Regions from separate parts of the Thermosporothrix sp. COM3 genome, predicted to be linked through region 2. Evidence: a T-box and tRNA genes for the amino acid it is inferred to sense, from the RefSeq annotation. Region 2 holds a T-box; the other holds one or more tRNA genes.
The links. A T-box is a leader RNA that pairs with one kind of tRNA and senses whether it is charged. The one in region 2 lies ahead of serS (serine--tRNA ligase), so its partner is inferred to be a tRNA-Ser.

Region 1: it encodes a tRNA-Ser, which carries the amino acid that the T-box ahead of serS (serine--tRNA ligase) is inferred to sense. The anticodon was not compared.

The regions. Positions count from the first base shown of each region.
Region 1 covers NZ_AP019376.1:4,317,979-4,329,460, reverse strand. The annotation lists gene menC (o-succinylbenzoate synthase) at 1-610, shown strand, start outside; gene KTH_RS18370 (o-succinylbenzoate--CoA ligase) at 628-2,148, shown strand; gene KTH_RS18365 (DNA-binding response regulator) at 2,410-2,763, shown strand; gene KTH_RS18360 (NUDIX hydrolase) at 2,858-3,340, shown strand; tRNA gene KTH_RS18355 (tRNA-Ser) at 3,496-3,586, shown strand; tRNA gene KTH_RS18350 (tRNA-Trp) at 3,626-3,701, shown strand; gene KTH_RS18345 (nuclear transport factor 2 family protein) at 3,750-4,124, opposite strand; gene KTH_RS18340 (hypothetical protein) at 4,288-4,911, shown strand; gene KTH_RS18335 (pyridoxal-phosphate-dependent aminotransferase family protein) at 4,978-6,183, opposite strand; gene KTH_RS18330 (2-hydroxyacid dehydrogenase) at 6,311-7,426, opposite strand; gene KTH_RS18325 (D-alanyl-D-alanine carboxypeptidase family protein) at 7,486-8,496, opposite strand; gene KTH_RS18320 (alpha/beta hydrolase) at 8,856-9,881, shown strand; gene KTH_RS18315 (molybdopterin-dependent oxidoreductase) at 9,997-11,482, shown strand, end outside.
Region 2 covers NZ_AP019376.1:4,433,770-4,445,251, forward strand. The annotation lists gene KTH_RS18765 (AAA domain-containing protein) at 1-1,401, shown strand, start outside; gene rbsK (ribokinase) at 1,535-2,482, shown strand; gene KTH_RS18775 (nucleoside hydrolase) at 2,538-3,455, opposite strand; gene KTH_RS18780 (metal-sulfur cluster assembly factor) at 3,685-3,996, shown strand; gene KTH_RS18785 (zinc-ribbon domain-containing protein) at 4,321-5,751, shown strand; T-box leader at 5,861-6,077, shown strand; gene serS (serine--tRNA ligase) at 6,126-7,412, shown strand; gene KTH_RS18795 (alpha-hydroxy acid oxidase) at 7,486-8,523, shown strand; gene KTH_RS18800 (metallophosphoesterase family protein) at 8,518-9,015, opposite strand; gene KTH_RS18805 (metallophosphoesterase family protein) at 9,159-9,869, shown strand; gene KTH_RS18810 (hypothetical protein) at 9,935-10,183, opposite strand; gene lpdA (dihydrolipoyl dehydrogenase) at 10,757-11,482, shown strand, end outside.

The DNA.
Region 1 (11,482 bases), 120 kb from region 2:
AGATGAAATTGCTCGCATCGCGGCGGTTCGGCAGGCCGTTGGATCAGATGTGGGGTTACGCCTTGATGCCAATGAGCACTGGGATTTTGAGCGTGCTGTCAGGGTGTTGAATGCTTGCGCCTCGTACGATATTCAGTATGTGGAGCAGCCATTCAGAGCCTATGATCTGGACAGCATGTATCGCTTGCGTCAGGAGGTGGCGATTCCCGTTGCTGCTGATGAGGCCGTCTATAACCTTGAGAATGCCCGACGTATTGTGGCCTGGGAGGCGGCTGATATTTTGATTATCAAGCCGCAGATGACAGGGGGTCTCTATATGTCGCGCCAGATTATTCATGAGGCAACGCGCCATAATGTTCAGTGTGTGGTAACGGATGCGATGGAAAGCGGAATCGGAGTTGTCGCAACCCTGCATCTTGCTGCGGCCTCGCCCGAAGTGACACTGCCTTGTGGGCTGGCGACGCTGGATCTGTTGGCTGATGACCTGCTATTGGAAGCCCTGCCGATCGAGCAGGGATCTATGACAGTACCTGCCGGTCCTGGTCTGGGAATGTCTCTTGATCAAGATGCTTTGAAAAAATATGCAGTGAAAGAGGTGAGGGGAGAGTGAAGGTAGAAACTCCTTCCATGACAACAACAACTGTGTTGCCCAATTGGCTCAAACGCTGTGCCGAGAATTACCCCACGCGTTGTGCTCTCACCTATGGTTCTGTTCATTGGAGCTTTGCTGAGCTAAATGCGCAGGTAGAACGGCTGGCGCGGCAGCTTGCCGGGGCTGGCGTGCAGGAGGGGAGTCGTGTCGCGTGTATGGCAATGAATGGCCCGGCGCTGGTGATCTGTGTCCATGCCCTGACACGCTTGAAGGCTATTCTTGTCCCGCTGAATATTCGTTTGTCGGTTCAAGAACTGTGCTGGCAGTTACAGGATGTTCGAGCTGATCTGCTGCTGTATGAGCCGCGGTTTGCAACGACGGTCGCGACCATTGCCGAGATGGTGCCGGGATTAAAGCAGCACGCGCTGCTGACCGGGAGCGAGGACGAGCGCTATGCCGTATGGCTTGAGGCGGCGACCGAGCAGGATGTCCCGCTAAGCGAAGAGATCTCGTTAAACGCGACACAGGCTATTATGTACACATCAGGTACTACCGGACATCCAAAGGGTGTTCTGATTACCTATGCTATGCAATGGTGGAATGCTGTTGGCTCGGCGTTGAATATGGGGCTGCATGCGCGTGATTGCTGGCTTGCCTGCATGCCATTGTTTCATATTGGTGGCCTTTCGATCCTGATGCGCAGTGTGATCTATGGTATCAGGATTTATGTGATGGAAAAGTTTGACGCTCAGGCTGTCAATCGGGCTATTTGCGAGGATGGTGTGACGATTATCTCGGTGGTGGCGGTCATGCTTCAGCGCATGCTGAACGCGTTAGATGAGGGACAGCGCTATCCTGAGACGTTTCGTTGTGCGCTACTCGGCGGAGGTCCTGCACCTTTACCTTTGCTGCAAGCGTGTGCGGCGCGCAATGTGCCCGTTGTGCAGACGTATGGCCTGACCGAAGCCTGTTCTCAGGCGGCAACGCTGGCCCCCGAGGATGCCTTGCGCAAGCTCGGGTCCGCTGGTAAACCTCTGTTGCCTGTGCAGTTGCGCATTTTGAACGATGGAGTGGAAGCAAAGCCCGGAGAGCCGGGAACTATCTACCTGAAAGGGCCAACAATCACCCCCGGCTATGATCATCGCCCTGACGCGACCAGTGAGGCGTTTTTTGACGGCTGGTTCTCGACCGGAGATATTGGATATGTGGATGCCGAAGGCTATCTTTATGTGCTTGATCGGCGTACAGATCTTATCGTTTCTGGTGGGGAAAATGTCTATCCAGCCGAGGTAGAAGCGGCTCTGCTGTCTCATCCCGCCGTGGCAGAGGTGGGAGTCTGTGGCCGAGAACATGTCCAGTGGGGACAGGTACCTGTGGCCTGTGTTTGCCTGCATCCCGGGGCTCAGGTCTCAGAAAGTGAGCTTCAACGCTATGCTGAACAGCGGCTTGCTCGCTATAAGGTGCCGAAGGCTATTTACTTTGTCTCTCAGTTGCCGCGTACCGCTTCTGGCAAGTTGGTGCGCCGCGATTTGAAGCTGTTGCTTCCTGAAGCCTGAAAGGCTATCAGGAGAAGCGGGGTCGCTCTGGCCTCGCTTTTTCTTTTGGGGAGCGAAGATGTCTCTGTTGGCTTCTTACTACAATGTGCAAACAAAAGTTCACAAATGTCACTCTTTCATTTCTCAGTTGTTTATCAGATATGTGACATAGAAGATACTCTAATATCATTTTAATAGGATTTGGACCATAAGTGTGTTATAGTTTCTAATAACGAATGGAAATCTGCTATGTATCGCTTGAAGCCGAGGAGGGCGGACACTATGCGTATCGCTGTCATCGAGAACGAATTGTCCATACAGGACATGTTGCGCTATGCATTAGAACTGGAAGGACACCGGGTTGATATATATGCGTGTATCCCAGATCAGTTCCTTAAGTGCGATCTTGTCATTATCGAGCCGGGAGAATACGGGCAGCATTTTCAGGTGGTCTTACACTGTATCGAGTATTATCGAGTTCCGGTCGTAATTCTGACCTTTTACGATTGGAACATTATTATGGCTCAGGAATATGGGGTTCCGGCTCTCCGCAAGTTGCCGTTTCGTCTCTCCTTGTTTCTGGAATATGTCAATATGTTTCAAGACAGCACCGTGAGTCGGCTGAAGGTCGGGTGAACGCTTGTAGGGAACATGTGCTTTTTGCTATACTGCTCTTCGGGCGTCTGTATGTGACGGTCAATCTCAAGTAGAAAGAGGGGTAACTCGGGTCATGGTGACACCGGTTCTGGCTACGCTCGGGTATATTCTGTCTCCTGATGGCAAGCAGGTTTTGATGATCCACCGGAACAAACGGCCTGATGATCTCCATTATGGGAAATATAATGGCCTGGGTGGACGGCTTGAGGTCGGAGAGGATGTGGCAACCTGCATGAAGCGGGAAATTCGTGAAGAGTCTGGTCTGGAAGTGGATCAGATGACTCTGCGGGGGTCGATTATGTGGCAGGGCTTCGGTAAACAGGGGCAGGACTGGTTCGGCTTCATTTTCCGTATCGATCGCTGGCATGGCGAGCAGCATTCCGGGAACGCTGAAGGCTCGCTGGTATGGGTTCCGCTGGATTCTCTGGCTACGCTTCCTATGTGGCCAAGCGACAGATATTTTTTGCCGATGGTGTTCGATCAGGATGAGCGTCCTTTTCATGGTCATATGCTTTTCCGCAATGGTGAGTGCCTGAGCTGGACATACCAGCGGTAAGCTTGACGGGGCATGGTACAATAAGATCGCTCCGGGTGAATCCCTTCTCTTGCAGGTGAGCGCTGCGAAAAGTCTGAAAAATTCCCAGACAAAGCTATTGACAAGCTTTAAAGAACCTGCTAATATGTTGGAGAAAGGTGATGAGCCTGACGTACGGAGAGGTCGCATAGTGGCCTAGTGCGGCGGTTTGCTAAACCGCTGAGGGGTATTCCCCCTCCGAGAGTTCGAATCTCTCCCTCTCCGCCAGAAAGAGCGCATATTCAATATGTGCTCTTTAGTTCCCTTAGGGGAGTAGCTCAATTGGTAGAGCACCCGACTCCAAATCGGGCGGTTGCGAGTTCGAGTCTTGTCTCCCCTGCCAGGAAAACCTCTCTGTATCTCACACAGAGAGGTTTCTTTTTTTGCCCAGTTACTGCATCATTTCGACCCATTGTGCTCGCCAATCCGGAGCAGTATACGGTTCAGGCCAGTAATCAACCTCTTTGACAATCAGACTATCCCGTAGCTCAAAAAAAGAGATCGCGGTTTCCTGTTGACCCTGAAAGGCCATTGTGCAGAGGGTCACCGCTTCGTTCTCGCTTGCCAGAATACGGTGAATGGTGATGGTCCATTCTCCGGGGTAATTTGCATTCACGGCAATGTAATTTTCCTTGCCGCGAATCCGCTCCCTCGTTTGCGGCCACTCACAGGTGAAGTCATCATGAAGAAATACTGCCAGATCCTCGAAGCGTCTTTCGCTCATAGTCTGCCAGAAGCGTTCTATCAGGTCATGAGATGAATGCATTGCCTGCTTTCCTTTCTTTTGCTATTTTTCTATTATAGAAGAGATGTTCTATTTCGTAAAGTGGAAATATGGGACAAAAACGAACCTTTTTTCTTCCTTATCCGTAAATGAAGTAGCGATCAACGGAAGGAGCGCAATCTATGAGCGGAAGGAGCATAGTTATATGAGTGAACAGACAGGGAACGAAGCAAAAGGACGCAGTATCGTTGCGTATACCGATAGAGGGCGTTGGGTTAAGTCGAATGTGCGCAATCTGGCTACCGGAGCCGGACTGGCGTTTCTGGCGACACGGAAAGGCGCGAACTTCCTGATCAAAACAATCTCCTCAACATCGCGGGGTCTCCTGATGGTCTGGGGTCTGGGCAATGTGCCGGCCCTGTTTCATATGTTGAGTACAAAACCTCTGGTAGTCGTGGATGAGGAGGGCATCCGGTACAATCTCCCTGCGCTTGGTCCGATAGAGCTTGGTGGCTTCCTGCCGTGGAACGAGATAGCCGGCCTCTATCTTGCTGATATCTCGGCTTTACAGCAGGGCAAGGCACAGAAAGTGCTCTGTGTGCTTCCCAGAAACAAGGAGACGTTCCTTCAACGTGGGAGCCTGGTAACACGCAAGGTGCGCGGCTTTATGAATAATATGGTCGGTTCACCTTTCTGTATTCTAGATTCTGGCGGCGTTACGCTGTCGCCCGAAGAGATCCTGAACCGTATCAGAACATCGTTTGCTGACAAGCTGGAAGAGCATCGCATTGTGCTTGGCGATGAGCGCAAGGTGGCGATGCCCCGCTAGGGCAACTAGAAGAGAGAGCAGACAAATCCTTGTTCGAGGGATACTGTCTGCTCTCTTTTTTCTGTCTTAGTGCTGAGACGCGTAGAAATCATCGACGGCCTGGATTGCAGTGCCTCGGGTAACGGGATAACCGCTCTCAGGGAGCACATGTTCCAGCGCTTCCAGCACGGTATAGACGTTCTGGCTATTGGCGTTGTAGCCCATCAGACCGATGCGGATCAGGCGACCCTGAAGGGCGCCAAAACCACCGCCAATCTCGATGTTATAACGCGAGAGCAGGGTTTTGCGGATATGCATTTCGTCAACGCCTTCCGGGAGCAGGATAGCCGTCAGGACAGGTAACTCATAGCCGGGCTCGGTGAGAATCCGCAGGCCAAGCGCCTTGATTCCTGCTTTTAGAGCATCTCCATGCAACTGATGTCGAGCAAAACGGGCTTCCAATCCTTCCTCACAGGTGATGCGGAGGGCTTCGCGCATGCCATACACCAGATTGCTGCAGATCGTGTGATGGTAGGTGTGATCTCCGTTCCAGTAGCGGTTCAGGGCTTCCAGATTCAGATAGTAGCTTTGAACTGGCTTGCGGCGTTTCTTGATGGTTTCAAGCGCTCGTTCGTTCAAGGTAACGGGTGCAAGGCCGGGGAGCGCCCCCAGACATTTTTGGCTGCCCGCATAGCAGGCGTCAATTTTCCATTCATCGACTTTGACAGGGATACCGCCCAGGCCGCAAACCGCGTCAACCACAAAGAGTGCTCCGTGCGCGTGCGTGACACGTTCCAGCTCCTCAAGTGGCTGCCTTAAGCCGGTCGAGGTCTCGGCGACAGCGGTCGCAAAGAGCTTGACACCCGGGTTCTCCTGAAACGCCTTTTCAAGCGTGGCAGCTTCAAGCGGCTTGCCTGGCTCAGTTTCCAGATTGATGACTGTTGCACCGACACGTGAGGCGATGTCCACAATGCGTCCGCTGAAGAAGCCCAGGCTACCAGCGATCAGGGTGTCGCCTTCTTCGAGCAAATTACTGAGCACAGCTTCCGCACCCGAAAAGCCTGAGCCAGAAACACAGAGCGTCATGTCATTCTTTGTCTGGAACACCTCTCGTAGCAGGGCGGCTGTCTCTTCCAGAATGGTGAACATCTCGGGATCGAGGTGCCCGAGCTGGGGCGCAGAGGAGATTCGTAACACGCGTGGATCGACATTGCAGGGGCCAGGGCCGAGCAAGAGGCGATAGGGCGGATTGAGTTCAGGTATTTGCGATCGGGATGGGGTTATCTGGGTCATTGTAATGAGAGCCTACCTTTCCTTGCATACTGAAGAACACACCTCGACACTGAAGCGTGGCATCCGTTGCATAATTTATGATTTTCGATACATTTGTCAGCATATCACGAAAGAGCCGATGATTGTGCTATTGTTGATCCAGCACATCAGGATTCAGGATATTGGGCGGTACCTCCCCTTTCTGAAATGCCAGCAGGTTGTTCGCGGCTGTGGTTGCCATAAGGGAGCGCGTTTTCAGGGAAGCGCTACCAATATGGGGAGCCAGGACGACGTGTTCCATCTGCAAGAGCTCTGGTTCAATCGCCGGTTCGTTTTCAAATACGTCCAGTCCTGCACTGGCAATTTGGCCTGTCTGGAGCGCTCGGACAAGCGCCTTTTCGTCGATGATTGCACCTCTGGCGGTATTGATGAGAATGGCTTCGGGCTTCATCAGTGCAAACTCGCGCTCACCGATCAGATGATGTGTTTCTTGCGTATAGGGGCAATGCAGGCTGATAAAGTCGGACTCCTTCAGCAGCTCCTCGAACGAGACAAAGGTGAGGTTATAGCGCTGTTCTTCTTCCGCTGACAGGCGCGAGCGGTTGTGATACAGCACCCGCATGTTAAAGCCCGAGGCACGCCTGGCCATCGCCTGACCGATCCTGCCGGCCCCGATAATGCCCAGTGTCGCGCCGTAAACCTCTGCCCCACAAAACAGCAGTGGTTCCCAACCGGTAAAGCGCCCGGCACGTAAGAAGCGTTCAGACTCGGGGATGCGGCGCGCGGTCGCCAGAAGCAAGCCAAAAGCAAGGTCGGCGGTGGTGTCGGTCAACACTCCAGGGGTGTTACTGACCGCGATGCCAAGTCGGGTCGCGGTGGCAACATCGATATTGTTAAAGCCAACGGCCATATTCGCGATCATCTTGAGGCGCGGATTGGCGGCTGCACAGGTTTCCAGGAAACGTGCATCGATGGTATCTGTGAGCAGGCAGAAGAGATAGTCATGACCGGGAGCACGGTGGAGTAATTCATCATACGACCAGATGACCCCCTCCTCTTCGTTGGCCTCGACGATCCCGAAGGATTCAAGGATTGGATAGGCAGCGTCAGGAACCTTTTGTGTGACCAGGATCTTTGGTTTGTCAGACATCATTGCCTCCAGGAAAATAATGCGTGGACACGAAAGAGTGACGGAGGGTGGCGCTGTCTCTTTCTGGTGTCCCGGGTGCAGGGTGGTGGAACGCCAGACGCGGGGGTGTTCCACCAGTCATTGTAACAAACTGCTCTCCTGGATTGCAAGCTAAGAGGCCCGATGCCCGAGCCCTACAGGGTGCCCTTCAGCTTCGCGAAGCCCCAGTTGAGCAGCGCAGTGGCGTCAATATCGCGTTGGCTCAGACTGGTATCGTGTAGAATTGCTCCAATGATATAGTGATCGTCCTGAACGGCTGCAAAGACAAAGCAGTAGCCCGCTCTTCCTGTATAGCCTGTTTTGATGCCGAGCAGCCCTTCATAGGACGATAGGAGTGTGACCCGGCTTGGCCAGGTGTATCTGTGATTGGTGCTGGTTGCTTGTACCTCGTATGCGGGTGATTTGGCGATCTCGGCGAAGAGTGGAATTGTCATCGCGTAGCGGGCCAGAGTAACAAGATCGTCTGCGGTCGATGTACTGACGTCGCCCTCGATAGTGAGACCATCGGCATCGACGAAGTGTGTTTGTGTCATGCCGAGCGCCTGTGCCTTCGCGTTCATCATCTGGATGAAGGTATCAACGGAGCCATCGCCGATCACCAGTGCGATGGTATAGGCGGCATCAGCGCCAGAGGGAAGCATCAATCCGTAGAGGAGATCGCGCAGGGTCAGCACGTCCCCGGCCACAAGTTGTGCAGTACTGGCATCGGTTCCCTGCACGTGGTCGATTGCTGCTTCTGGCACCGTGATGCGCTGATCGGGGTTTCCGTTTTCCAGCGCAAGCACCGCCGTCATCATTTTGGTCGTACTGGCAACGGGTAGCGGCATATCATTCTTCTGCTGGAAAAGTGCCTTACCGCTATTGACCTCAAAAAGATAGGCCGCTTCAGCCTGAATGACTGGTGCGTTCTGCTTTGATGATACAGTGGGTGTTATCTCCAGGGTAGGTGAAGGCGAGGGGGTTGGTGATGGCGTCAGAGTAGCCGTCGGGTGTGGCATGATGGTTGGCGTTACCGGAGCCTTCCGGAGCCCAAAAGACGCGAGCAACGGGTTCGCAACGGAGGTGAAGGCAAGGACAGAGGCCAGCATTCCCAGTACCAGCACTATGATAAGTGCGAGAAGCAGTATAGGTTTCTTCTTCTTCATAAGGTATATGCTCCTTTTTAGAGACAGAATAGCTTTCATACATTCTATGCCAGGAAACAGAGATGAACGGAAACAGAGTCGGAAGCCGCCTCCCCATTGTCTGGCTTACTGTAACATGCAATTTCAGGAGAATCAATGTTGTTATTGGCGAAAAGAGAATAAGGTGTGCGATGGTATCGCTTTTTGTATCGCTCTCTCGTGAGAGTGGCGCTGGGTGGGCCGAATAGATCAGACCTCTTTGTTTGCAATGGGATATACTACTTGAAAGAGCGTACAAAACTCTGTCTCTGGTGTTCCTCTCTGAGAGGCAAATGATCGACTATCAATTTGCCGGGAAGAGATGAAAGAAAGGAGCTTCTATGCAACCCTGGTCCATCGAGTGGAAAGGCCGTCTCGTAGAGCATGTTTTCAAGAGTGAAGTGCTGAAAGGGAACCCGCTGCATGACCCCTATGAACGCCCGCTCTGGGTGTATCTGCCTCCCGGGTACGATGACGACCCCGCCCGACGGTATCCGGCTATTTATATGATTCAAGGCTTTACCGGTCAGTTGGATATGTGGCGGAATCGGACGGCGTTTCGCAAGAACTTCCCAGAAATGGTAGACGAGCTCTTTACGAAGCAGGGAACTCCTCCCTGCATTGTGGTTTGGGTCGATTGCTGGACCTCGTATGGTGGCAGTCAGTTTCTGGATTCTCCCGCGGTTGGGCGCTACCATACGTACCTGTGTGATGAGGTTGTTTCCTGGGTTGATCTCCACTATCGGACGCTGGCTTCCCGGGAGCATCGGGGCATTGCCGGGAAATCGAGCGGCGGCTATGGCGCGATGATAACGCCGATGTTGCGTCCGGATCTCTGGGGAGGCTTTGCTACCCATGCCGGGGATGCCCTCTTTGAGATGTGCTATTTGCCCATGTTTCCGGCTTCTGTGCGGGCGCTGCGCGAGCACTATGATGGCTCTTATGAAAAGTTCTGGCAGGATTTCCGGAGCCGGGTTCCGCTGACTCGCGAGAGCGATTTTAACCTGTTGAATGATTGGGGGATGGCTGCCTGCTACTCGGCGGAGAAAGATGGCACGGTGAAGCTTCCCTATGATACGACAACAGGCGAGCTGATTCCCGAGATCTGGGAGCGCTGGCTTCAATGGGACCCGGTGCGGATGGTACCACGCTATGCGAAGGCGTTGCGCTCAATGAAGGCCATCTATATTGACGCCGGCAGACATGACCAGTTCTATCTTGATCTGGGGGCGGAAGCGTTCCGGCAGGCGCTGGAATTGATCGGTGTCAGGGATGTCTTCTTCGAGCTTTTTGAGGGAACGCACTCTTCTATCGAGTATCGCTATCCGCTTTCGTTGCGCTACCTGGCTGAACGCCTTGCTCCCTGAACTCCTGCTGCATAATCGCTGAGAAACAGTGATTCCTGCTTCCTCGTGTCTTTAGTAGGGCAAACTCATCAAAGCAGAAACTGTATTACGAGAGAGACGAGGAGCAGGAACACCAATGGATATCTCTGTGATTCTGGCTGCGGTCAGTTTTCCGGCCTGGCTTCGCATTACGCACTTTATCAATATTCTCTTTATCGGTTTATTGATGCGAAGTGGCATTCAGATTCTGGCGGCGCACCCCCGTTTATACTGGAATATCGCCTGTAAACCCGGAAGCGAGTGGCTGCGCTTCACGAAAAAGAAAGTCCCTCGCGACAAGCTGTGGACCTCAATGGATGAAGAGGTGAAGGCATCGCCTCTTCTGGCTTTACCGGGAGGCGAAAATCTGGGACTGGGGCGGCACTGGCACTTCTTCTCGGTCACGTTCTGGCTTCTCAACGGGCTGATCTATGTGATCTTACTCTTTGCAACGGGCGAGTGGAGCCGGCTGATTCCCACATCCTGGGATATTATCCCGCGAGCTATCCATACAATGGGTACCTATCTGACCTTCCATATTCCGCCGAAAGGGGATTTTCAGCCCTATGATCCCTTGCAGCAGCTTGCCTACGCCGCGATTGTGTTTCTGGTCGCTCCGTTATCGCTTCTGACCGGGGCAGCGATGTCACCGGCGATTGAGGGCCGGTTTCCCTGGTATCCCAGGCTCTTTGGTAATCGACAGGTTGCACGGAGCCTCCACTTTATCATGCTGGTCATCTTTGTGTTGTTTACCATTGTGCATACGCTTCTGGTGCTGGTTGTCTATTTTGATGACAACATTCGCCATATTGTTCTTGGAACAACACAAAGCAGTCTTGGCCTTGCGATCGCAATAGCGGTTGTTGCGTTAGCCTTTGTGCTACTCTTTTACGCCTGGGCATCGTGGTTCACCTTGCGCCATAAGCGGGGGGTGCAGCACACACTGGGCCATTTTGTGGATCGACTGCAAAAACTGTTCCTCCGGCGAGTGACCTCAGCACAGGATTATAGCCGGGCTGATCTCACGCCCTACTTCTGGGTGAATGGACGTCCGCCCGATACGGAAGAATACAAGCAGCTTCTTGAGGAAGGTTTCAAAGATTGGCGGCTTGAGGTGAAAGGGATGGTTGCGAACCCTATGCATTTCTCCCTGGATGACCTGAAGCGTATGCCCGTGACCAAACAAAGGACGCTGCATAATTGTATCCAGGGTTGGACAGGAGTTGCGGAGTGGAAGGGCGTCTGTGTTAGCGAGATTCTGGCGACCTGTGGCGCTCTGCCCGATGTGAAGTATCTGGTCTTCACTTCGCTGGAAGAGGATTCTATGGGGCGCCCATACTATGAGGTCATTGATATAGAATTGGCCTGCCATCCACAGACTATTCTGGCGTATGAGATGAACGGGAAACCGCTACCGATTCCGCACGGAGCACCGCTGCGCCTGCGAGTGGAAACGACGCTCGGCTTTAAGATGGTGAAATACCTGCGCTCGATCGAACTGGTGCAATCGTATCGCCCGTTCGGCAACGGACAGGGTGGTTATCGTGAGGATGTGCGCTACTATGGAATCGATGCTGAGATCT
Region 2 (11,482 bases):
CATACTCGCACCCTGCAAAATCTAACCCGCTGGCTTCAGGTCGAGCCGCATCTGCGCGATCTGGTTGCCGGAAAGGTTCGGCCCCGCTTCTATGAGCGCCACGTTGAAGGTCGTCCTGAATTCAACATCGAGCAGAACCTTGCGGTGACCCGTGCCCTGCAAATGCGCGACTATCTACTTGTGCATGGTCCTCCAGGAACCGGCAAAACCAGTGTTATTGCGGAGATCGTCAGACGCCTCTGTGCTGAGGGCAAGCGCGTGCTCCTGGCAGCATTTACCAATCAGGCCGTTGACAACATCCTCAAGCGCCTCGAAAAAGAGGGCTTCACCGATTACATTCGCCTGGGGCACGAACGGAGCATCGATCCACAGGTGCAGCATCGCCTGTTGCAAACGCTGGTCGACGATCCTGCAAGCGTACATGAGGTGTTGCAACGCATGCCCGTTATCGCTTCAACCACCGCCACATGGTCATCAGACAAGTATGGTGAAAATGGCCTGCACTTTGATGTGGCCGTCATTGATGAGGCCGGACAACTGACGATTCCCGCAATTCTGGGAGCGCTTCGCTTCGCCAAACGCTTTATCCTTGTTGGGGATGAAAAGCAGCTCCCGCCGCTGGTCCAGAGTCAGGAAGCAGCCGAGCTTGGTTTGAGCGAATCGCTCTTCAGCCAGCTCAAGCGGCTGGATGACGAGTATATGCAACAGGCGCCACAGGCGATCAGCGCTTGCGTGCCGTTACGGGTGCAGTATCGTATGAACAAATGGATCTCTCACTTCGCCTCGCGGGTCTTCTATCAGGACCAGCTTGTAGCAGCACCAGAGATCGCAAACCAGCGCCTCCGCTTCACCAGAAAGCCCGAAAAGCTGTCCGAACCAGAACCAGCCTTTGTCGTCCCGATGCTCGTTCCCGGTCATCCGCTCGTTTTTCTGGATGTGCCGGGCAACGAAGACGAGCACAAAATCAGTACGACAGAGGCACAGGCAGTTAGAGCATTGGTGGGTGGGCTGCTGGCCCGAGGCGTTGCGCCGCAGGATATTGGCATTATCGCCCCCTACCGCGCTCAGGTAGCGCTGCTCAGGCGAACCCTGCTTCAGCCAGATATCAGCTACGAATGGGAGGGAACACCAGACATCAGCATAGATACCGTCGATCGCTTTCAGGGAGGAGAGCGCCCGGTCATTATTATCTCGTTTGCGACCGCACGAGAACCGGCCCGCGACACCCTCCGCCGCGATTTCCTGGTTGATCCGCACCGTCTGAATGTCGCTCTAACCCGGGCACAACAGAAGCTGATGCTGGTTGGCAGCGTAGCAGCACTGGAAAACCTGCCCATTTTCAACCGCCTGATAACCTATTGCCGCAGCATGAAAACGATCACACCCTATCATCCTTCCTGATCTGCAAGCGTTATTGCAAAGATCTATTGCAGCCTGCTACAACTATAGTGTATGCTCAAGAGTATCTACAGAAATGGAGTGTGCGAGCAGAAGATCAAGGGTAAAAGGAGCAGCTCAAACAGAGGAGGATAGAATGAAGCAGGGCTCAATTCTTGTTGTTGGTAGCTTGAATATGGATCAGGTAGTACGCGTTCCTCGCATCCCCGCGCCAGGCGAAACATTGCTCGGGGCCGGTTCCTTGAAACTCATCCCGGGCGGTAAGGGGGCCAATCAGGCTGTTGCAATGGCCCGACTGGGAGGCTCAGTCAGCATGGCCGGACGAGTAGGGAGCGATCCCTTTGGCAAGCAATTGGTAGCAGAGCTTCACAAACACTCGATTGACACTGAATTGATCGTCACAGATCCTATAGAATCAAGCGGCGTTGCGTTCATCTTTCTATTGCCCGAAGGCGAAAATTCGATTGTTGTTGCAGGCGGGGCCAATATGCAGGTCGGACGAGATGAACAGCACTTTGCAGCAATTCAAGAGGCACTTCCTCAGGCAAAGGCCCTCGTACTACAAATGGAAATCCCTATCGAGACGGTCACCCGCCTGATCGAAGCTGCCCATAAGGTTCACGTTCCCGTTATTCTCAATCTGGCCCCGGCGCATTCCCTGCCACGAGAGGTCTTACAAAAGGTCTCTGTGCTGATCCTCAACGAAACCGAGGCCAGCCACCTCAGCGGCCAGCAAGTGAACACGACGGAGGATGCACAGGTTGTCGCCACGGTCCTACAGGGATATGGCATTCAGACGGTTGTTATCACCCTGGGAGGCAGAGGAGCTGTGTTGGTCACCCGAAACGAGGAGCACAAACCACGCTGCGTCTATCAGGCGGCCCCCCGCATCCAGATTGTGGACACAACAGCCGCCGGGGACTGCTTTGTAGGCGCATTGACCGTTGCCCTTGCCGAAGGGAAGCAGGCAGAGGAGGCGCTGCGCTTCGCAGTCTATGCCGGCTCGCTCAAAGTAACGCGGTTTGGCGCTCAATCGGGCATGCCAACACTGGAAGAAGTGCTTGCCTCATATCCCTCACACTGAGCGTCGGTGAGTAGTCTCCAGATCTTCGCACTGGAAACTACTCATGCTCCCTTTGCTAGCGGACCGCCCGATGCAAGAGCTGCACAAAGCGCTCATGGGATGCGGTCAGAACAACCTCTACGTTTGGCTCACGCTGAAGAACATTCCCGATATCCACAATAGTCTGGCCACGAGTTAACGAATCGGTCGCGACATCGACAAAGAAGCGGCCCGTCTCGGTTGCCGTTTCTGGCTCAAGCGCGATCGCCATTGTCAGCGGATCAGCCAGCACAATGCCCCGTTGTAGATTCTTCTGACTGACTTCCCGCGCCACCCGCTGAATATCGACACAGAACGTGGCCAGCGACGTGCCTTGTGCCTGAAGCTGACCTTCTTCCTCGGGAGTCAACATACCATAGCGACTTGAAAGCTGCCAGTCAACCAGCTTGATTGGCATACCCGAAGCGAACACGATTTTCGCTGCCTCAGGATCGACCCAGGCATTATATTCCGCAACCGGGGTTACATTACCACCAGAGACTGAGCCCCCCATCACAATACACTCTCGAACCAGAGACGCCAGTTCCGGTTCAAGCGTGAGAGCAAGCGCTAGATTGGTCAGCGGCCCCAGGGCCACCAGCGTGATCTCAGAGGGATAGCGCCGAATCGTTTCACGCAACACATCAACCGCATGGCGCTCCGCGGGCACTCTTCCGCTCAAGGGCAACCCGATATCTCCCAGACCATCCTGTCCATGATAATCGTGAGCTGCCTCCAATGGCCGCAATAACGGTGCAACCGCCCCGGGATAGACCGGCACCTGCTTGCCACACAACTCAACCGTGTAGAGCGCGTTCTGTACCCCCTGCTCAAGTGGCATATTTCCGCATACCACCGTGATCGCCTCAATCGTCACATCAGGATATGTCAGCGCCATGACCAGCGCGACTGCATCATCACTGGCTGTATCTGTATCGATAATAAAACGCCGCATAGAATACTCCTTACAAAAGCCTTATTATCTATCACCCATATTGATAGTAACAGAATAGAATACTCCTTACAAAAGCCTTATTATCTATCACCCATATTGATAGTAACAGATATAATAAGAGGACGATGCAAGTCGCTTTTGACAATTGCCCGGAAATACAGTATATTACAAGAGTATATTCCGACCTTTTTACTCGGATTAAACAGGAGCAAAATCAAGGAGCCGATGAATGGCACAGATTAACGAAGCAGAAGTACTGGACGCCTTACGCGAATGCTATGATCCAGAGATACCGGTCAATATCGTCGATCTCGGGCTGGTGTACGGCCTTAACATAAACCAGGAAGAAGGGCACGTAGATGTCACCATTACCCTGACAGCTATTGGTTGTCCGATGGCCGGAGAGGTGATGGAGGAGATCGACATGCGTGTACGTCAGGTCGAAAACGTGAAAAGCTGCAAAGTCGACCTCACCTTCGATCCTCCCTGGTCTCCTGAGCGGATGACAGAAGACGCACGGTGGGAACTGGGTCTTGTCTAAGCAGAAAACACAATGGGTGGGCTGGTTCCATGACAGAGCCAGTTCATCCATATTTTCCACCTCTCTTTCTCCTTTCCTCATCCCTCACTCTCTTCTCCACTTTTCCTTCTGAATTTACCCTATCACCTGAGTAAAGTCAATCATAGCAAAGCACTTCCATCCCTCGCTATCGAGCCTCTCGCATGGTATGATAGGGTGCGAGAAGTACTGCGAGACTGCCAACTTGGCACAACCGAGAAAGAATGGTATGCTAGTAGGACCTTATCCTGTACGGCACTTTCTTGCGTTCTATCTGTACTTATCTGGAGTTCTCGGAGTTTTTGCATGCAATATTGTATTAACTGCGGCCAGCCTTTGCGACCAGGGGCCTCGTTCTGCACCAATTGTGGCTATCAGAACCCTGGTACGCCGAGCACACCGGGCTTTAGCAGCAATGACTACTCGGCACAAACGGTAGCCAGCCCGCCGCCGGTTGCTCAGCAAGATTTTCCGGCTCCTCCTCCCCTCTCACAACCGCCTTCTTCTCAGGGCTCAGGAGCCAACCATCAGCCGCTACACGAAACCTATTCAACAATCCCTGCGCCGATTGATTCCAATCAGGCGTATCAGGAAACGGCCTCTTCCTATGCGACCGAGGCAGCATACGGGAGCTCACCCAATTACCCGAATGTTCAGGCTCCCAATCAGTTTGGCTCTGCCGCAAACTACCCGCAGCAGACTCCCAATCACCCTGGCTCTGCCGCGAACTATCCACAGCCAACACCCAGTCAATTTGGCCCTGTCGCCAGCTACCCGCACCATACCCCCGGGCAATTTGGTTCTGCCGCGAACTATCCGCCGCAACAGTTTTCCGGTTCCAGCCCCTACAACGCGCCATCGCAGGGTAGCTTTCCTACCCCCCCACAACCGCCAAAGAAGAAGAGAACCGCACTGATCGCTATTTCAGCAGCGCTTGCTCTGCTACTCATTCTCGGCGCAATTGTAACGTTTGGCGTCATTATTCCGAACCAGGTTCAGGCCGACCAGACCGCGACAGCCCAAAAAACGGTGACAGCCCAGAATCAGGCCACGGGAACTGCAAACGCACAGGTGACAGGAACATCCGTCGCGCAAGCACATGCAACTTCGACTGCTCAAGCACAGGCGACAGCGAACGCTGTTGCCACACAAACGACACTTCAGAGTCTCTATACGCAGGCCACAGGAGGGAAGCCCGTTCTCTCGTCGCCACTGGCAGCAAACGATAGCGCGAACTGGAACGTGGGTAAAACCAATGATGGAGGCGGATGCAACTTTAGCGATGGCCAGTATCATTCGACGCTGAACAAAGAGAAATATTTCCTGACCTGCTATGCCCAGAAAACCGACTACGCCAACTTCGCCATTGAGGTCGAGATGACGATTGTAAAAGGCGATGCAGGTGGTCTGGTTCTGCGCGGCGATGCAAAAGGCGGGAATGCCTATCTCTTCTCGTTTAAGAGCGACGGCACCTATGCAGTCCATGTCGAGAAGAACAGCAGCTTTAAAGGTTCAATCCTGACTAACCATACCGATATGATGCGCACTGGCTCCGGCGAGACAAACACAATCACTGTTATCGCTCAGGGTGACACCATGTATCTCTACATCAACAAACGTTATGTTGATAGCGTGGTCGATAGTACCTACAGCAGCGGACAGGTCGGGGTATTCTGCGACGCGGAGTCACAGCCTACAGACGTTGCGTTCAAAAACTTCAAAGTCTGGAATCTCTAAGCAGCAAAGAGCAGTCTCCCGGGAGGCTGCTCTTCCCCTTTTACCTCATAAGGGTTGACAAAGCGCAAACCCAGTGTTATTCTCGATATATCAGTTCAGCACAACAAAATATCAAGCGATGAACGGGATAAGTACCTGTTGGGTGATCTCAGAGAGCTGCGGGATGGTGCAACGCAGCGATACACCTTCAGCGAAATCCACCCGGGAGCCTGCGCGAACAGCGTTTACGGTTCGTCCCCGTTACCGGACAACAACGAGGTTCACTTACAGGTGAATAAAACAAGGTGGCACCACGATAGAGCATATTCTGCGTCGTCGTCCTGAAAGAAAAGGACACGGCGTTTTTTTATTGTCTGAAAAGAGGAGTTTGACAGATGTTAGATCTTACCTTTATCCGAAACAATCCGGATCTCGTGAAAGAGGCGGCACGACTGAAAAACAACCCGATCGATATCGACGCGCTGCTTGAGCTTGACCGGCAGGTTATCAATATGCAGCAGGAAGTTGACCAGACCCGCGCTCAGCAGAAGCAGCTCTCGAAGCAGATTCAGCAAGCTGCGAAAGAGAAGAATGTGGAGCTGCGCACTCAACTTATTGCCGAAGGGAAACAGCTCTCGGAGCGCCTGAAAGCACTGGAGCCAGAACTGACCCGCTTACAGGACGAGCGCTATCAGATGCTCCTGCTGGTCCCCAATATTCCCGATCCAAGCGCCCCGATTGGCAAAGATGAGGATGACAATGTGCCCATTAAGTACTGGGGCGAAAAACCACAGTTCGACTTCGAGATGCGCGATCATTATGAGCTCATGCAGCATCTTGATCTGATCGATATCGAGCGCGCGGTCAAGGTTGCCGGAACCCGCAGCTACGCCTTGCGGGGCGACGCAGCCCGCCTGGAACTTGCCCTGATTCACTTCGCTCTCGATCGTCTGGCCAAAGAAGGTTTCATGCCGCTTATCGTGCCCTCAATGGCCCGCGATTTCGCCTTTATTGGCAATGGACAATTCCCAAAAGGACGCGATCAGGTATACGAGGTTGAGGACGAGGATCTGTTCCTTGTTGGCACTGCCGAGGTCTCGATCACCGGCATGTATAAAGATGAGATCCTCAAGGCCGAAGAGCTGCCACTGCGCTTTGTTGGCTATAGCCCCTGCTACCGTAAGGAAGCGGGAACGTACGGCAAGGATACACGCGGCGTCTTCCGTGTCCACCAGTTCAATAAGGTCGAGCAGTACATTATCTGCAAAAACGACCATGAGGAATCGGTTCGCTGGCATGAGCAGCTTCTGAGAAACGCGGAAGAGCTGGTGCAGGCGCTTGAGCTCCCCTATCGCGTGGTCAACGTCTGTACCGGAGACATGGGTGATGGCAAGGTCGGCATGTATGATCTTGAATGTTGGGTGCCGAGCGAGAACCGCTACCGAGAGACCCATTCGTGCTCATACCTGCATGACTGGCAAGCCCGTCGCGCTAATATCCGCTATCGCGACGAAGATGGGAAGCTGAAGTTCGTTCACACACTGAATAACACTGCCATTGCCTCGCCACGCATCCTGATCCCGCTGCTGGAAAATCACCAGCAGGCGGACGGAAGCGTACGGATTCCCGAGGCACTCCGCCCGTATATGGGTGGTCAGGAGTACATTCACCCGAAACAATAAAACCCCTGTGCGCGTCTGCCGGGAAGCAGCAGACGCGCCTTTTCTTTGAGTATGGAAGGAGCAAAGACCCCTTATGGACCCCATCAACGTCTTTGATTACGAGAAGCTGGCCCGCGAGAAACTGGATCAGTTAGCCTGGGACTACTACAATGGCGGCAGCGACGACGAAGTGACCCTGCGCGCCAATCGTAGCGCCTTTGAGCGTATTCGCATCCGTCCGCGCATGCTCGTTGATACGAAGAATCTCGATATGCGTACCACCGCACTTGGCACGCCGATCAGCATGCCCGTCATTGTCGCACCTACCGCAGCCCACTCAATGGCTCATCCCGACGCTGAAATTGCCACAGTGCAGGCCACAGGCAACTGTGATACCATTTTTACCGCCAGCACCGCGGCCTCACGAAATGTGGTTGAAATTGCACAAGCCGCTACCGGGCCAATCTGGTTTCAGTTATATACGCATCGCAACCTCGACTTCAGCCGGACGCTGGTTCAGCGGGCCGAGCAGGCAGGCTATCGCGCGATTGTGTTTACCGTCGATATGCCACAACTTGGACATCGCGAACGTGACCTGCGCAACAACTTTGACCAGCTTCAGCAGCTTCCTACCGCAAATTTCCAGCTCTCCGAAGGCTTTCTCAATCCAACCGAACGCCATAAGATTGATACATGGGAAACGGTCGACTGGCTCAAAAGCGTGACCAGCCTGCCCATTCTGTTGAAGGGCATTCTGACCGCTGAAGATGCGCTGCTGGCCCTGGAACATCACGTCGATGGAATCATTGTTTCCAATCATGGCGGTCGTCAGCTTGATGGGGTTATGGCCGGCATTGAGGCACTGCCAGAAGTGGTTGAAGCTGTCGCAGGCCGCTGTGAGGTCTACATGGATGGTGGTATCCGACGCGGCACCGATATCCTCAAGGCGCTGGCGCTTGGCGCTCGCGCTGTACTGGTAGGTCGTCCTGTGCTGTGGGGACTAGCCGCAAACGGAGCTCAAGGTGTACGCGGCGTGCTGGAAATCTTGCGTTCTGAACTGGCACTGGCGATGACACTGGCTGGTTGCCCGAACCTTGCCAGCATCACGCCCTCATTGGTGAAGATTCTATGAGGCAAGCGGAATAATTTCTCCGCGCACCGACAGCGCTTCATCATCGATATACAACATGCCGATACTACAGGTTGGCTGGCGACGACGATCTGTAGCGCTTCCAGGATTAAAGAGCAGCAGCCCATCCTGCTCTTTATTGTAGGGTACATGGCTATGTCCGAAAACGACCACCCGGGCCCGGGGAAATTCTACTAGAGCATTACGTGCATAATATTTTGAATCACCCAGAATATGCACAATGCCAATACGACAAAAGCCAACCTGTATCTCTCGCTTGATGGGAAGCGCCTCTACCACCTCATCATATTCGACATTCCCCTGCACTGCGACAACAGGTGCGATCGTTTCCAACTCCGAGAGCACCGAGAGTACCGAGAGATCACCCGCATGGATAATCTGCTCTACATCAGCAAAATGCTCCCAGAGAGCCTCTGGAAGCCGCTTAAACCTGGGAAGGTGAGTATCAGAAAGAACTCCTACTTTATGGACCATACTATTTCGCTTCCTCCCTGGATGTGCTATTACGCTAGTGGTACGTTGCCGGGCTATACTGAAGAAAGAGCCCCTTTCAATGAGTCCGAGACCGGTACCAAAAAAAACGATGAGAAAACCTACTTCCAGGATACATAACATTTATGCGTATCGCTATTATATCCGACATTCATGGGAATCAGGTAGCGCTTGAAGCAGTGCTGCACGATCTTTCCCAACAGGCGCCAGTCGATCATCTGGTGATTGCTGGTGATCTCTGCCTGAACGGGCCTCGACCCAAAGAGGTCCTGCAACTGATCCAGAGCCTTCAGTGTCCGGTCATCCAGGGAAATGTGGACGTTGACACCATCACAGGAGCTCCCACGAAAAGTCCGAAGAAACGCCGCATCATCGCCTGGACACAGGAACAGATCGGGCAGGAAGGCATCGACTACCTGTCCGCTCTGCCCTTCTCACACCTGATTACCAACCCGCATGGGAGTAACGCCTTGATTGTCCATGCAAGCCCCCGGACACAGAACGAGGCCATTTTCCCCACAGCCTCAGATGAGACGCTGGAAGAGCAACTCGGCTCGCTTAATGCCACTATTGGAGCGCTCGCCTTTGGACACCTCCATATTCCGTATGTTCGACACTGGCGACAGCTCCTGTTAGTCGATGTCGGCAGTTGTGGTCTGCCCCGAGACGAAGATGCACGTGCTTCCTATGGCCTGTTAACATGGCAGGATGGAAGCTGGCATGCCGAGATCCGACGCGTTTCCTATGATATCGAGCAGGTAGTCAGGCAATTGCGCGAGTGTGGCATTCCTCATGCCCGCAGCCGCATCAAGATCCTGACGACCGCGAAATATTGATCTGTTGGCAGACAAAAAAGAAGAAGCCCCGCCGAAGAAGCGGGACTTCTTCCCTCAGCACCCTATCACCAGGACATACAGTTATAATGCTGCATGTTCAAATGGCAGGGACATTCGTACAATGTATCTGCAAGCAGCGGTGACTGAGAGGCTCCGGCCTTCTCCGAAAGCTCGCCAGTCGGCCCGGTTAATTGTTCCAGCGCTGGAAAATCGTCCTCACCATAGAGTTCCTCACCAAAGTAACTGACAGCGTCCCCGATGTCTACTAACTCCAATTCCTCAATAATTGCACGTAATTCGCTTGTAGAAGTCATAGTAGAACCCCCAATAAAAAAACGAAGCGGTCAAATCAGTCCTCCTCCACCTTGCCCCTCGGCCCCAGACCTTGCCTGGACGCCCTGTACAGGATCACTGATCCCCTTTTTCAAAGCGGGTCCGCGTACTGCGCTCAGCCTCCCTTGCAAGACGCCTCACGCAATCTGAGTAAGTGTTAGCAGGACAAAAACAAAAGCATAATGAAAACATAGCTCTATCAGTAGAAACGCCTCACCGGGGCAAGTCGAGCCAGAAAAAGCTTTCAATAGGCCAAAAAGGCCAGTCCTTGTGGATGAGTCTATGATGATAACAGGTAGCGCTGCAACCCCTTCAACCGAAAACTCGACCGCATAGCCCTTGCCTGCTCAAACGTGATATACTGACATGGACAAAAAAGGCTTCCAGCGAGGCGGAGCGTTCAAGCTGCTCTCTCTTACGCTTGAGGAGTACCCGGCAGACAAGTGTACAAGCAGGTCAAACACGCTCCCGTTTACGACTGGCTGACACGAGGAAAGCAATCGAAGCTGTCAGCACACATGCAAATAGATTATTCACTTGCAGGAGTTTTCTTTATGGCAAGCAAAAACTATGATGTAGCAGTGATTGGTGCAGGACCAGGCGGCTACGTCGCCGCTATCCGTGCCGCACAACTTGGTGCCAGTGTCGCGATCGTGGAAAAACAATATCTGGGCGGAACCTGCCTCAATGTCGGTTGTATCCCTTCAAAAGCCATGCTCCACATCGCAGAAGTACTGCACAACATGGAGTCACTGGATGATCTGGGTATTAGCCTTCCCGAGCAACCTACCCTCGATATGCGCAAGGCGGTTGCCTATAAAGATAAAGTGGTAAAGCGCATGACCAGCGGCGTCGGCCAACTGATGAAAGCAAATAAAATCGATGTCTTTGAAGGCAAGGCAAGCGTTGACGCCTCCCGCTCTATCAGCATCGAAAAGAATGATGGCTCTCAGGAAACCATCAGCGCGGACAAGATCATTCTGGCAAATGGCTCCGTCCCCTTGATGCCGCCTATGCCGGGTATCGACGGGCGCAATGTGATCAACAGCGATACCTGCTGGAATCTGCCCGCTGTTCCAAAGAGCCTGATCTGTGTCGGCGGTGGCGTAATCGGCGTCGAGCTGGCCTGCATGTTTAACGCGATCGGCACAAAAGTGACCATTCTGGAAATGCTACCGAATATCCTGGCTCCCGTCGATGACGAGGTACGCAAGCTGCTGGTCCGTATCCTGAACAAGCGTGGAATCGAGATTGTGACCGGCGCAAAGGTTGAGGCAATC